One region of the Lysobacter soli genome, then DNA from elsewhere that is predicted to be linked to it. Evidence: riboswitches for the same ligand, from Rfam matches in the RefSeq annotation. Region 1 holds a riboswitch; the other holds the start of a gene.

Region 1 (4,993 bases):
CCAGCGTTCGCCGTCTTCAGGCACCACGCCCCACGCATCGAACTGCAGCTCGCCCTGCGCCGCGCGCGTGTCCTCGAAGCTGGGATGGCGGCCACGCTCCATCGCCAATTCATTGGACGCCGACAACGCGTGGAAATAGATCGCCTCGGCGATGCGCGCCGACAACGCACGTGCCGCGTCGGAATCGAACGGCAGGCGCAGCTTGAAGAACACGTCCTGCAGGCCCATCACGCCCAGGCCGACCGGGCGCCACTTCAGGTTCGCGCGACGCGCCGTTTCGATGGGATAGAAGTTGAGGTCGATGACGCGGTCGAGCTGGCGCACCGCAAGGCGCACGGTCTCGGCGAGCTTGTCGAAATCGAAGCGGCCGGCATCGCCATGCAGCGGGCCCGTCGGCGAACACCTCGACGTGGTGCGAGAGATTGATCGACCCCAGGTTGCACACCGCGGTCTCGTCCTGAGACGTGACTTCCAGGATCTCCGTGCACAGGTTCGATAGGTGCACGACGTTGCCGTCGCGAGCGGTCTGGTTGCACGCGCGGTTGGACTTGTCCTTGAAGTTCATCCAGCCGTTGCCGGTCTGCGCGAGCGTGCGCATCATCCGCGCGTAGATGTCGCGCGCCTTTACCTGCTTGGTGGCCAGTCCGGCGACTTCCGCGGCGCGGTACGCGCGATCGAACGCCTCGCCCCACAGGTCGGTCAGCTGCGGCACCTTGGCGGGATCGAACAGCGACCACTCGCCGTCGGCTTCGACGCGGCGCATGAATTCGTCGGGGATCCAGTTCGCGAGATTGAGGTTGTGCGTGCGGCGCGCCTCGTCGCCGGTGTTGTCGCGCAGTTCGAGGAATTCCTCGACGTCCGCATGCCACGGCTCCAGGTACACGCACGCGGCGCCCTTGCGCTTGCCGCCCTGGTTCACCGCGGCGACGGACGCGTCCAGCGTCTTCAGCCACGGCACGATGCCGTTCGATAAACCGTTCGTGGAACGGATCAGCGAGCCGCGCGAGCGGATGCGCGTGTACGACAGGCCGATGCCGCCGCTGAACTTCGACAGCTTCGCCACGTCCATGTAGCGCTTGTAGATGCCTTCGAGCGAATCGTCCGGCGAATCGAGCAGGAAGCAGCTGGAGAGCTGCTCGTGCGTGGTGCCCGAGTTGAACAGCGTGGGCGAGGACGGGATGTAGTCCAGCTGCGCCATGCGCTTGTACAGCGCGAGCGCTTCGCCCACGTCCTCGCTCAGCGCGCAGGCGATGCGCAGGAAGAACTGCTGCGGCGTTTCGATCACCGTGCGCGCGGTCGGGTGGCGCAGCAGGTAGCGGTCGTAGAGCGTGCGCAGGCCGAAGTAGTCGAAGCGCTGGTTGTGCGCGTTGTCGATCGCGTCGTTGAGCTTGCGCGCGTGCGCCTGCACGAACGAGAGCAGGCGATCGTTGATCAGCCCCAGCTCATGCCCGCGCTGCACGGATTGCGAGAACGCGTGGATCTCGATGCCTGCGACTTCCTTCTCGATCACGCCCGCGAGCAGGCGCGCGGCCAGTCGGCCGTACTCGGGCTCTTCGGCCGTCAGCAGCGCGGCGGTACGGATCGACAGTTCGTCCAGTTCGCGCGTGGTCGCGCCGTCGTACAGGCCGGAAATCGTGCGCGTGGCCACGCGCATCGGATCGACGAGAACAGGCCTTCGCACGCACGCGTCACGGCGCGGACGATCTTGTTGAGGTCGACCGGTTCGCGACGGCCGCTGCGCTTGGTCACCGTCATGGTGAGGTTGGCGGCGGGCGGCGTCAGCGCGAAACCGGGATCCATGTCGGATGCGCGGGTCTCGGGCGGACGCGTCGCGCTCTCGCGGGCAGGCGTGGCGACGGGGGCTTGCGTGGTGGTGGTCATCGGCGACTCCGGTGCGTGGGCGCACGTCTGGCCGTCCTCTCCCTCGAAGGACGACGCGGGCGCGGGAGTCGAAGCGTGAATGCGGGGTGTCGCGCAGCCCGAGACCGGGCGGGCGACGGCGCGAACCGTCGCGTGCAGCGACACCGACCGTCTTCCCTCCGAAGACTCCGTGGCCGGTCACCGCGCGGTGTGCAACGCGCGGTTGTCGGCAGGTCTTCGGACTCGGGACATGACGCGAACACGAAGGTCGCATCGCCTACCGGTGGCCGCTTCCCGGGCATCTCGCCCAGTGCCATGGCCACCTTCGTTTCCCATACCGCTGCGGGGCAGTGCTGGATTCCCACCAGCTTCCCGTTTTAAGCCGACCTGCGAAGGTCGGCACCGACGGGCCACAACATAGTGGGGGTGAGTGGATCCGTCAACGCAAATCTTGTGGATAACAGCAGAATCGAACATGCGCGAGATTTGCCCATGCGGATGCGGCAGGGGACAATGCACGCCCTCGCGCCGCGCCCGCACGCTGCGCCGCGCCGTCGTCTCACCCCCATCCCGCCCTTCCATCGAAGGGCCGCAGAGGAAGCTTCCATGTCCATCGTCCGCATGTCCGACCTCGACCTCCACGGTGCTCTCTGAAAGACGTGCCGATCGACGGCGGGCGCATCACCTCCGAACAGCGCATCACCGCCGCGCTGCCGACGATGAAGCTGGCGTTGGAGAAGGGCGCCGCGGTGATGGTCACCTCGCACCTGGGCCGTCCGAAGGAAGGCACGTGGACGCAGGAGGACTCGCTGGCGCCGGTCGCGAAGCGCCTGTCGGAACTGCTCGGCATCGACGTGCCGCTGGTGAAGGACTGGGTCGACGGCGTCGACGTGAAGCCGGGCCAGCTCGTGCTGCTGGAGAACTGCCGCATGAACGTCGGCGAGGGCAAGGACGACGAGGCGCTGTCGAAGAAGTACGCCGCGCTGTGCGACGTGTACGTCATGGACGCGTTCGGCACCGCGCATCGCGCACAGGCGTCCACGCACGGCGCGATCCGCCACGCGAAGGTCGCCGCCGGCGGCCCGCTGCTGATGGCCGAACTCGACGCGCTCGCCAAGGCGCTCGACAACCCGGCGCGCCCGCTGCTGGCGATCGTCGCCGGCTCCAAGGTGTCGACCAAGCTCGAACTCCTGTCGTCGCTGGTCTCGAAGGTCGACCAGCTGATCGTCGGTGGCGGCATCGCCAACACGTTCATCGCCGCGATGGGCCACGGCGTCGGCAAGTCGCTGGTCGAGATGGACCTCATCGACACGGCGAAGAAGATCATGGCCGATGCGAAGGCGCGCGGCGCGGACATCCCGGTGCCGGTCGACGTCGTCGTCGCGCCGGCGTTCGCCGCCGATGCGCCGGCGACGGTGAAGGCCGTCGACGCCGTGGGCGCGGACGACATGATCCTCGATATCGGCCCGCAGACCGCCGCGCGTTACGCCGAACTGATCAAGGCCGCCGGCACCGTCGTGTGGAACGGCCCGGTCGGCGTGTTCGAATTCGACGCCTTCGGCAAGGGCACCGAAGTGCTGGCGCGCGCGATCGCCGCATCGAAGGCGTTCTCGATCGCCGGCGGCGGCGACACGCTTGCGGCCGTGGACAAGTACGGCATCGAGGACGACGTGTCGTACATCTCCACCGGCGGCGGCGCGTTCCTGGAGTTCCTGGAAGGCAAGGAACTGCCGGCGGTCGCGGCGCTGAAGGCGCGGGCGTAACTACCGCGATGTAGCCCGGGCAAGCGAAGCGCACCCGGTTGCCCGCACCGTCACGCATCACCCGGGCGCTTCGCTCACCCGGGATACAAAAGCATTCGAGTACCCGCATGACCACGCTCTTCTTCGACATGGACGGCACCCTCATCGATTCGGCCGTCGGCATCACGCGCTGCGTGGAGCACGCCATGTGCAGATGGGCCTTCCGGTGCCGCCACACGAGGAACTGCGCCGCTGGATCGGCCCCGCGCTGCGCACCAGCTTCGGCCCGCTGCTCAACGACGATGCGAAGGTCGAGCAGGCCGTGCTGCATTACCGCGACCGCTTCGAGACGCACGGCTGGGCCGAGCACGAGGTCTACGCCGGCATCGGCGAGACGATCGAAGCGCTGCACGCGGCCGGACATCGCCTCGCCGTGGTCACCGCGAAGAACGAGCCGCACGCGCGCAAGATCGTCGACCACCTGCCGTTCGGCCATCGCTTCGACGACGTCATCGGCGCGACGCTCGACGGCCGCATCAGCCACAAGGACCAGCTCATCGCCGAAGCGCTGCGCCGGTTCGAGCTTCCCGCCGACGCGTGCTGGATGATCGGCGACCGCCGCATGGACATCGAAGGCGCGCGCCATCACGGCATGCGCAACATCGGGGCTGTGGGGTTTCGGCGGCGAAGCCGAGCTGCGCGAAGCCGGCGCGCTTCATCTGGCGCAGGCGCCGGGCGACATTCCGGTGCTGCTCGCGGCGTGAGCGCGTGTCGCCTCGCGTGATGCGGATCACACGGATTTCACGGATCAGCCAACCGCTCTGATCGGGGCAATACGCGCCGCAACGCGCTCCAGCGCGCCGCGCCCCGGTTCAAGTCGCATGCGCCCCGCGCACGCCCTCGCGTCGCGATCCTCTCCACACGGCCTTGCGCCCGATGGTGGTCTGCTTTCCACCCGGGTTTTTCAGACCACTTGGATGGATGCGATGGTGTATGGCGGCGTGACTGGAGCGGTCGAACCGAAACGGCGGACAGCTGTGCTAGCGTCGCGGGGTTCCAGGGACCGCCATTCGATGACGACTACAAAACGCCGCACCAAGATCCTCGCTACCCTCGGCCCGGCCACCGATCCGCCGGGCGTCCTTGACGCACTGCTCTCCGCCGGCGTCGACGTTGTCCGCCTCAATTTCTCGCATGGCGATCCGTCCTCGCAGATCGCCCGCGCGCAGGCCGTGCGCGACGCTGCGCAACGCGTCGGCGTGGAAGTCGGCATCCTCGCCGACCTGCCCGGCCCGAAGATCCGCATCGAACGTTTCGCCGAAGGGCGCGTGCTGCTCAAGACGGGCGACCGCTTCGACCTGGTCGCCAGCAATGACGCACCGCCGGGCAAT
Region 2 (4,993 bases), 1.5 Mb from region 1:
GGCGAGTTCGAGGAGCGCCTGAAGGCCGTGCTCAACGACCTGGCGAAGAACGAAGGCCAGATCATCCTGTTCATCGACGAGCTGCACACGATGGTCGGCGCCGGCAAGGCCGAAGGCGCGATGGACGCCGGCAACATGCTCAAGCCCGCGCTCGCGCGTGGCGAGCTGCACTGCATCGGTGCGACGACGCTGGACGAATACCGCCAGTACATCGAGAAGGACGCCGCGCTCGAACGCCGCTTCCAGAAGGTGTTCGTCGGCGAGCCGAGCGTGGAAGACACCATCGCGATCCTGCGCGGCCTGAAGGAGAAGTACGCCTTGCACCACGGCGTGGAGATCACCGATCCGGCGATCGTCGCCGCGGCCACGCTGTCCAACCGCTACATCAGCGATCGCCAGCTGCCGGACAAGGCCATCGACCTGATGGACGAGGCGGCATCGCGCATCCGCATGGAGATCGACTCCAAGCCGGAGGAGCTCGATCGCAAGGAACGTCGCCTGATCCAGCTCAAGATCCAGCGCGAGGCGCTGAAGAAGGAGAAGGACGCCGAATCCCGTCAGCGCCTGGCCGACCTGGAAGACGAGATCGCGCGCCTGGAGCGCGAGTTCAACGATCTGGAGGAAGTGTGGAAGGCCGAGAAGGCCACGCTGCAGGGCGCCACGAAGATCAAGGAACAGATCGAGCAGGCCAAGCTCGAACTCGAAGCCGCGCAGCGCCGGCAGGACTTCGCGAAGATGAGCGAGATCCAGTACGGCACGCTGCCCGAACTCGAAAAACAGCTGCGTGCCGCGCAGGAAGCCGAAACGAAGGGCTTCACGCTGCTGCAGGACAAAGTGACCGCAGAGGAAATCGCCGAAGTCGTCGCGCGCTGGACGGGCATCCCGGTCAGCAAGATGCTCGAAGGCGAGCGCGAGAAACTGCTACGCATGGAAGAGCAGCTGCACACGCGCGTGGTCGGGCAGGAAGAGGCGATCAAGGTCGTGTCCGACGCGGTGCGTCGTTCGCGCGCGGGGTTGTCGGATCCGAACCGGCCGTCGGGCTCGTTCCTGTTCCTCGGCCCGACCGGCGTGGGCAAGACGGAACTGTGCAAGGCGCTGGCCGAATTTCTGTTCGACTCCTCCGATGCGATGGTGCGCATCGACATGAGCGAGTTCATGGAGAAGCATTCGGTGAGCCGCCTCGTCGGCGCGCCCCCCGGCTACGTCGGCTATGAAGAGGGCGGTTACCTCACCGAAGCGGTGCGCCGTCGCCCGTATAGCGTGATCCTGCTCGATGAAGTCGAGAAGGCGCATCCGGACGTGTTCAACATCCTGTTGCAGGTGCTGGACGATGGCCGCCTCACCGACGGCCAGGGCCGCACGGTGGATTTCCGCAACACGGTCATCGTGATGACGAGCAACCTCGGCAGCCAGATGATCCAGGAGATGTCTGGCGACGACACGCCGCAGGCCTACCTGCAGATGAAGAGCGCGGTGATGGGCGTGGTGCAGTCGCACTTCCGCCCGGAGTTCATCAATCGCCTAGACGACATCGTCGTCTTCCATCCGCTGGACAAGCAGCAGATCCGCCAGATCGCGCGCATCCAGCTCAACGGACTGGAAAAGCGCCTCGCCGAGCGCGGCCTGAAGCTGGTGCTGTCGGACGATGCGCTCAACCTGCTGGGCAACGTCGGCTTCGATCCGGTGTATGGCGCGCGGCCGCTGAAGCGGGCGATCCAGCAGCAACTGGAGAATCCGCTCGCATCGAAGATCCTCGCCGGCGAGTTCACCAGCGGCGACACCGTGCATGTCGAAGCGCAAGGCGGGCAGCTGGTATTCCGCAAGGACTGACACACGTCGGCATCGACGAGCGCCGCCAACGAAAGCCCCGCAGCCTCTGCGGGGCTTTTTTTTTGCGGGCGGCCAAGCGGGTTGCCGGAGGGCCCGATGCTGTTACCATGCCCGCGCCCAAGGTGACCGCCGGCTTGTCCGGTGGTTGAAACGGGAATCCGGTGCGCCCTTCGTGGCAATTCCGGAGCTGCCCCCGCAACGGTAGGCGAGACAAGGTTCCGCACACAGCCACTGTGCTCACGCATGGGAAGGCGCGGACCGGAAGCGCAGGAACTCCTGCCTTCGCTCGCGAGCCCGGAGACCGGCCCTGGTGCGACGTGACATGCGGTGGGCGAATGTCATGCGGCCATGATCTCTCCGTGCGCCGTCATCACGCCGTCCTTCCGCCTGTCCTTTCCAACGTTCCCGCGCGGGCAGGCGCGGTCAAGGAGTGTGCTCGTGCATCCGCATCACCGGTTGTTCCGCCGCCGCGCGCTGGCGGTTTCGCTGTTGTCGTGTGTTTTTTCCGCATCGCCCGCATGGGCCGACGCCGCCACCGACCTGGACCAGGTCGTCGTCACCGCCACCCGCACCGCGCAGACGCAGGACCAGGCGCTCGCCGCGATCACCGTCATCGCGCGCGAGGAGATCGAACGCCTGCAGCCGGCCTCGCTGCCCGACCTGCTGACCGGTCGCGCGGGCATTTCGATGGCCAACAACGGCGGGCCGGGCAAATCGACGTCGGTGTTCCTGCGCGGTACCGAATCCGACCACGTGCTGGTGCTCGTCGATGGCGTGAAGATCGGGTCGGCCACCAGCGGCGGCGCATCGCTGCAGGACATCCCGGTCGAACAGATCGAACGGGTGGAGATCGTCCGCGGGCCCTTCTCCAGTCTCTATGGGTCCGAAGCGATCGGCGGCGTGATCCAGATCTTCACCCGTCGCCCGCAAGGCACGTTCACGCCGAGTGCCAGCGCGGCCGTGGGCAGCGAGAACACGCAGCGCCTCACCGCCGGCCTGAGCGGAACGTCGCAGGATGAAGCACGCGGCGGCTGGTACGTCGTCAATGCCGCGCATGAAAACACCGACGGCATCAACGCGTATCGCGGCACGCGCAACTTCGATCCCGACAAGGACGGCTATCGCAACAGTTCGCTCACGCTGCAGGGCGGCATGCGGTTCTCTGAACGTTGGGACGCCGACCTGCGCGCCTTCCGAGCGGAAGGCCACAACGAGTACGACGGCAGCGTCAACAACGAAGCCGACACGGTGCAGCAGGTCATCGGCGGTCGCGTCCGCTACGTGCCGAGCGAACGCGCGAAGTTCACCGCGAGCGTCGGCACCAGCGCGGACCTGAGCGAGAACTTCCTCAACGGCGTGTATTCGTCGACGTTCGACTCGCGACGTGAGCTCGGTTCGTTGCAGGCCGACATCGGCGTCGCGTCCGGCCTGCTCACGCTCGGCTTCGACTGGCTTGGCGATGAAGTGGACAGCAACACCGACTACGATCGCGATCGCCGGATCAACCGCGGCGTGTTCGGCCAATGGCAGCAGGCCTTCGGCACGCAGTCGCTGCAGGCCAGCGTGCGCCGCGACGACGACAGCCAGTTCGGCGGAAAGACCACCGGCAGCGTGCTGTGGGGCTGGGACTTCACCGACGAACTGCGCCTGGGCGCGAGCTACGGCACCGCGTTCAAGGCGCCGACGTTCAACGAACTTTACTTCCCCGGCTACGGCAGCCCCGAACTCGGGCCCGAGACCTCCCGCAGCGTCGAACTCAGCCTGCGCGGCGAGCACGGCTGGGGCACGTGGTCGCTCAACGCGTTCGAGACGAAGATCGACGACCTGATCGCGTTCGATGCCTCGCTGGGCGACATGGGCGGGCCGAACAACATCGATCGCGCGCGCATCCGCGGCGTCGAAGCGGTGGCAGGCGTCACGTGGTGGGACTGGAACCTGCGCACGAGCCTGACGTGGCTGGATCCGGTCAACGACGGCGACAACGCCAGCCACGGCAACGTGCTGCCGCGTCGCGCGAAGCAGTCCGGCCGCATCGATGCCGACCGGCGTTTCGGGCGGTTCAGTGCTGGCGCGAGCGTCACCGGCGCGGGCGAGCGCTACGACAACCTGACCAACACCACGCGCCTGGCCGGTTATGGGCTGGCTGACTTCCGCGCCGGCTTCGCGATCACCGATGCGTGGAGCGTGCAGGCCACGCTGCGCAACGCGTTCGACAAGCGCTACGAAACCGCCGCGCTCTACAACCAGCCCGGTCGCACCTGGCTGCTGACCGTCCGCTATCAACCCGTCGTCCGCTGATCGGACGACATCACCTGCGAGGTCGTCGATGAAACCCCTGCCACGCAACGTCAACCTGACACTGTTCGCCGCGTTCGCGACGTTCATGGTCGCCACGCGCTTCCATCACTTCGGCGACGTGCTGCACCTGCCGGATGCGTCGATGGCGCTGTTCTTCCTCGGCGGGCTGTACCTGCGAAAGCACTGGCAGTTCGCGGCGTTCATCGCACTGGCGGTGGTCATCGACTGGATCGCGATCGAACACGCCGGCGTCAGCGATTTCTGCGTGACGCCGGCGTACTCGTTCCTGCTCCCGGCGTACGGCGTGCTCTGGTACGCCGGGCGGCTCTACGCAAGCCGTTTCGACACGCGGTGGCGCTCGCTGCTGGGCGCGGCGGGCGTGGCGTTCGTCGCGTCGTCGCTGTCGTTCGCGATCTCCAACGGCGCGTTCTACTGGCTGGGCGGACGCTACGCGGATCCGCATTTCGACGAGTACGTGGCCCGCGCGTGGCAATGGGGCCCGCTGTTCGTGCGCACGACGATGACCTACGTCGTCGTTGCCCTGGCAGTGCATGCGATCGCGGCGTCCGCGCTCGCCTTCCGTGCCGAACGCACGGCCAACCGCTGAACGGAGACGATCATGTCCGAGCTTCCTGCTGCTTCCGCGAGCCCACTTCCGATTGCCTCGACACGGACGCAGATCCTCGTCGGCGGCGCGCTCGCCGCGCTGATGATCGCCACGCGTGGCCAGCACTTCGCCAGCGTGGACGCGCTGCCGAGCGCATCGTGGGCCGTGTTCTTCCTTGCCGGCGCGTTGTTGCGACCGATGTGGACGTTGCCGGCGTTCTTCGTGTTGTCGTCGGTCCTGGATTTCGCCAGCCTCGCG

Evidence for each region. A riboswitch is a leader RNA that binds a small molecule or an ion and turns the genes downstream of it on or off. The one in region 1 is predicted to bind cobalamin.
Region 2: linked by a shared signal. The riboswitch ahead of btuB (TonB-dependent vitamin B12 receptor) and the one ahead of GOY17_RS15760 (ribonucleoside-diphosphate reductase subunit alpha) in region 1 are both predicted to bind cobalamin.

Annotation. Positions count from the first base shown of each region.
Region 1 is NZ_CP046603.1:3,454,356-3,459,348, reverse strand. It holds partial or broken gene GOY17_RS15760 (ribonucleoside-diphosphate reductase subunit alpha) at 1-1,800, opposite strand, end outside; cobalamin riboswitch at 2,072-2,282, opposite strand; partial or broken gene GOY17_RS15755 (phosphoglycerate kinase) at 2,467-3,623, shown strand; partial or broken gene GOY17_RS15750 (HAD hydrolase-like protein) at 3,731-4,366, shown strand; gene pyk (pyruvate kinase) at 4,676-4,993, shown strand, end outside.
Region 2 is NZ_CP046603.1:892,826-897,818, forward strand. It holds gene clpB (ATP-dependent chaperone ClpB) at 1-1,830, shown strand, start outside; cobalamin riboswitch at 1,934-2,154, shown strand; gene btuB (TonB-dependent vitamin B12 receptor) at 2,179-4,128, shown strand; gene GOY17_RS04055 (hypothetical protein) at 4,157-4,735, shown strand; gene GOY17_RS04060 (hypothetical protein) at 4,748-4,993, shown strand, end outside.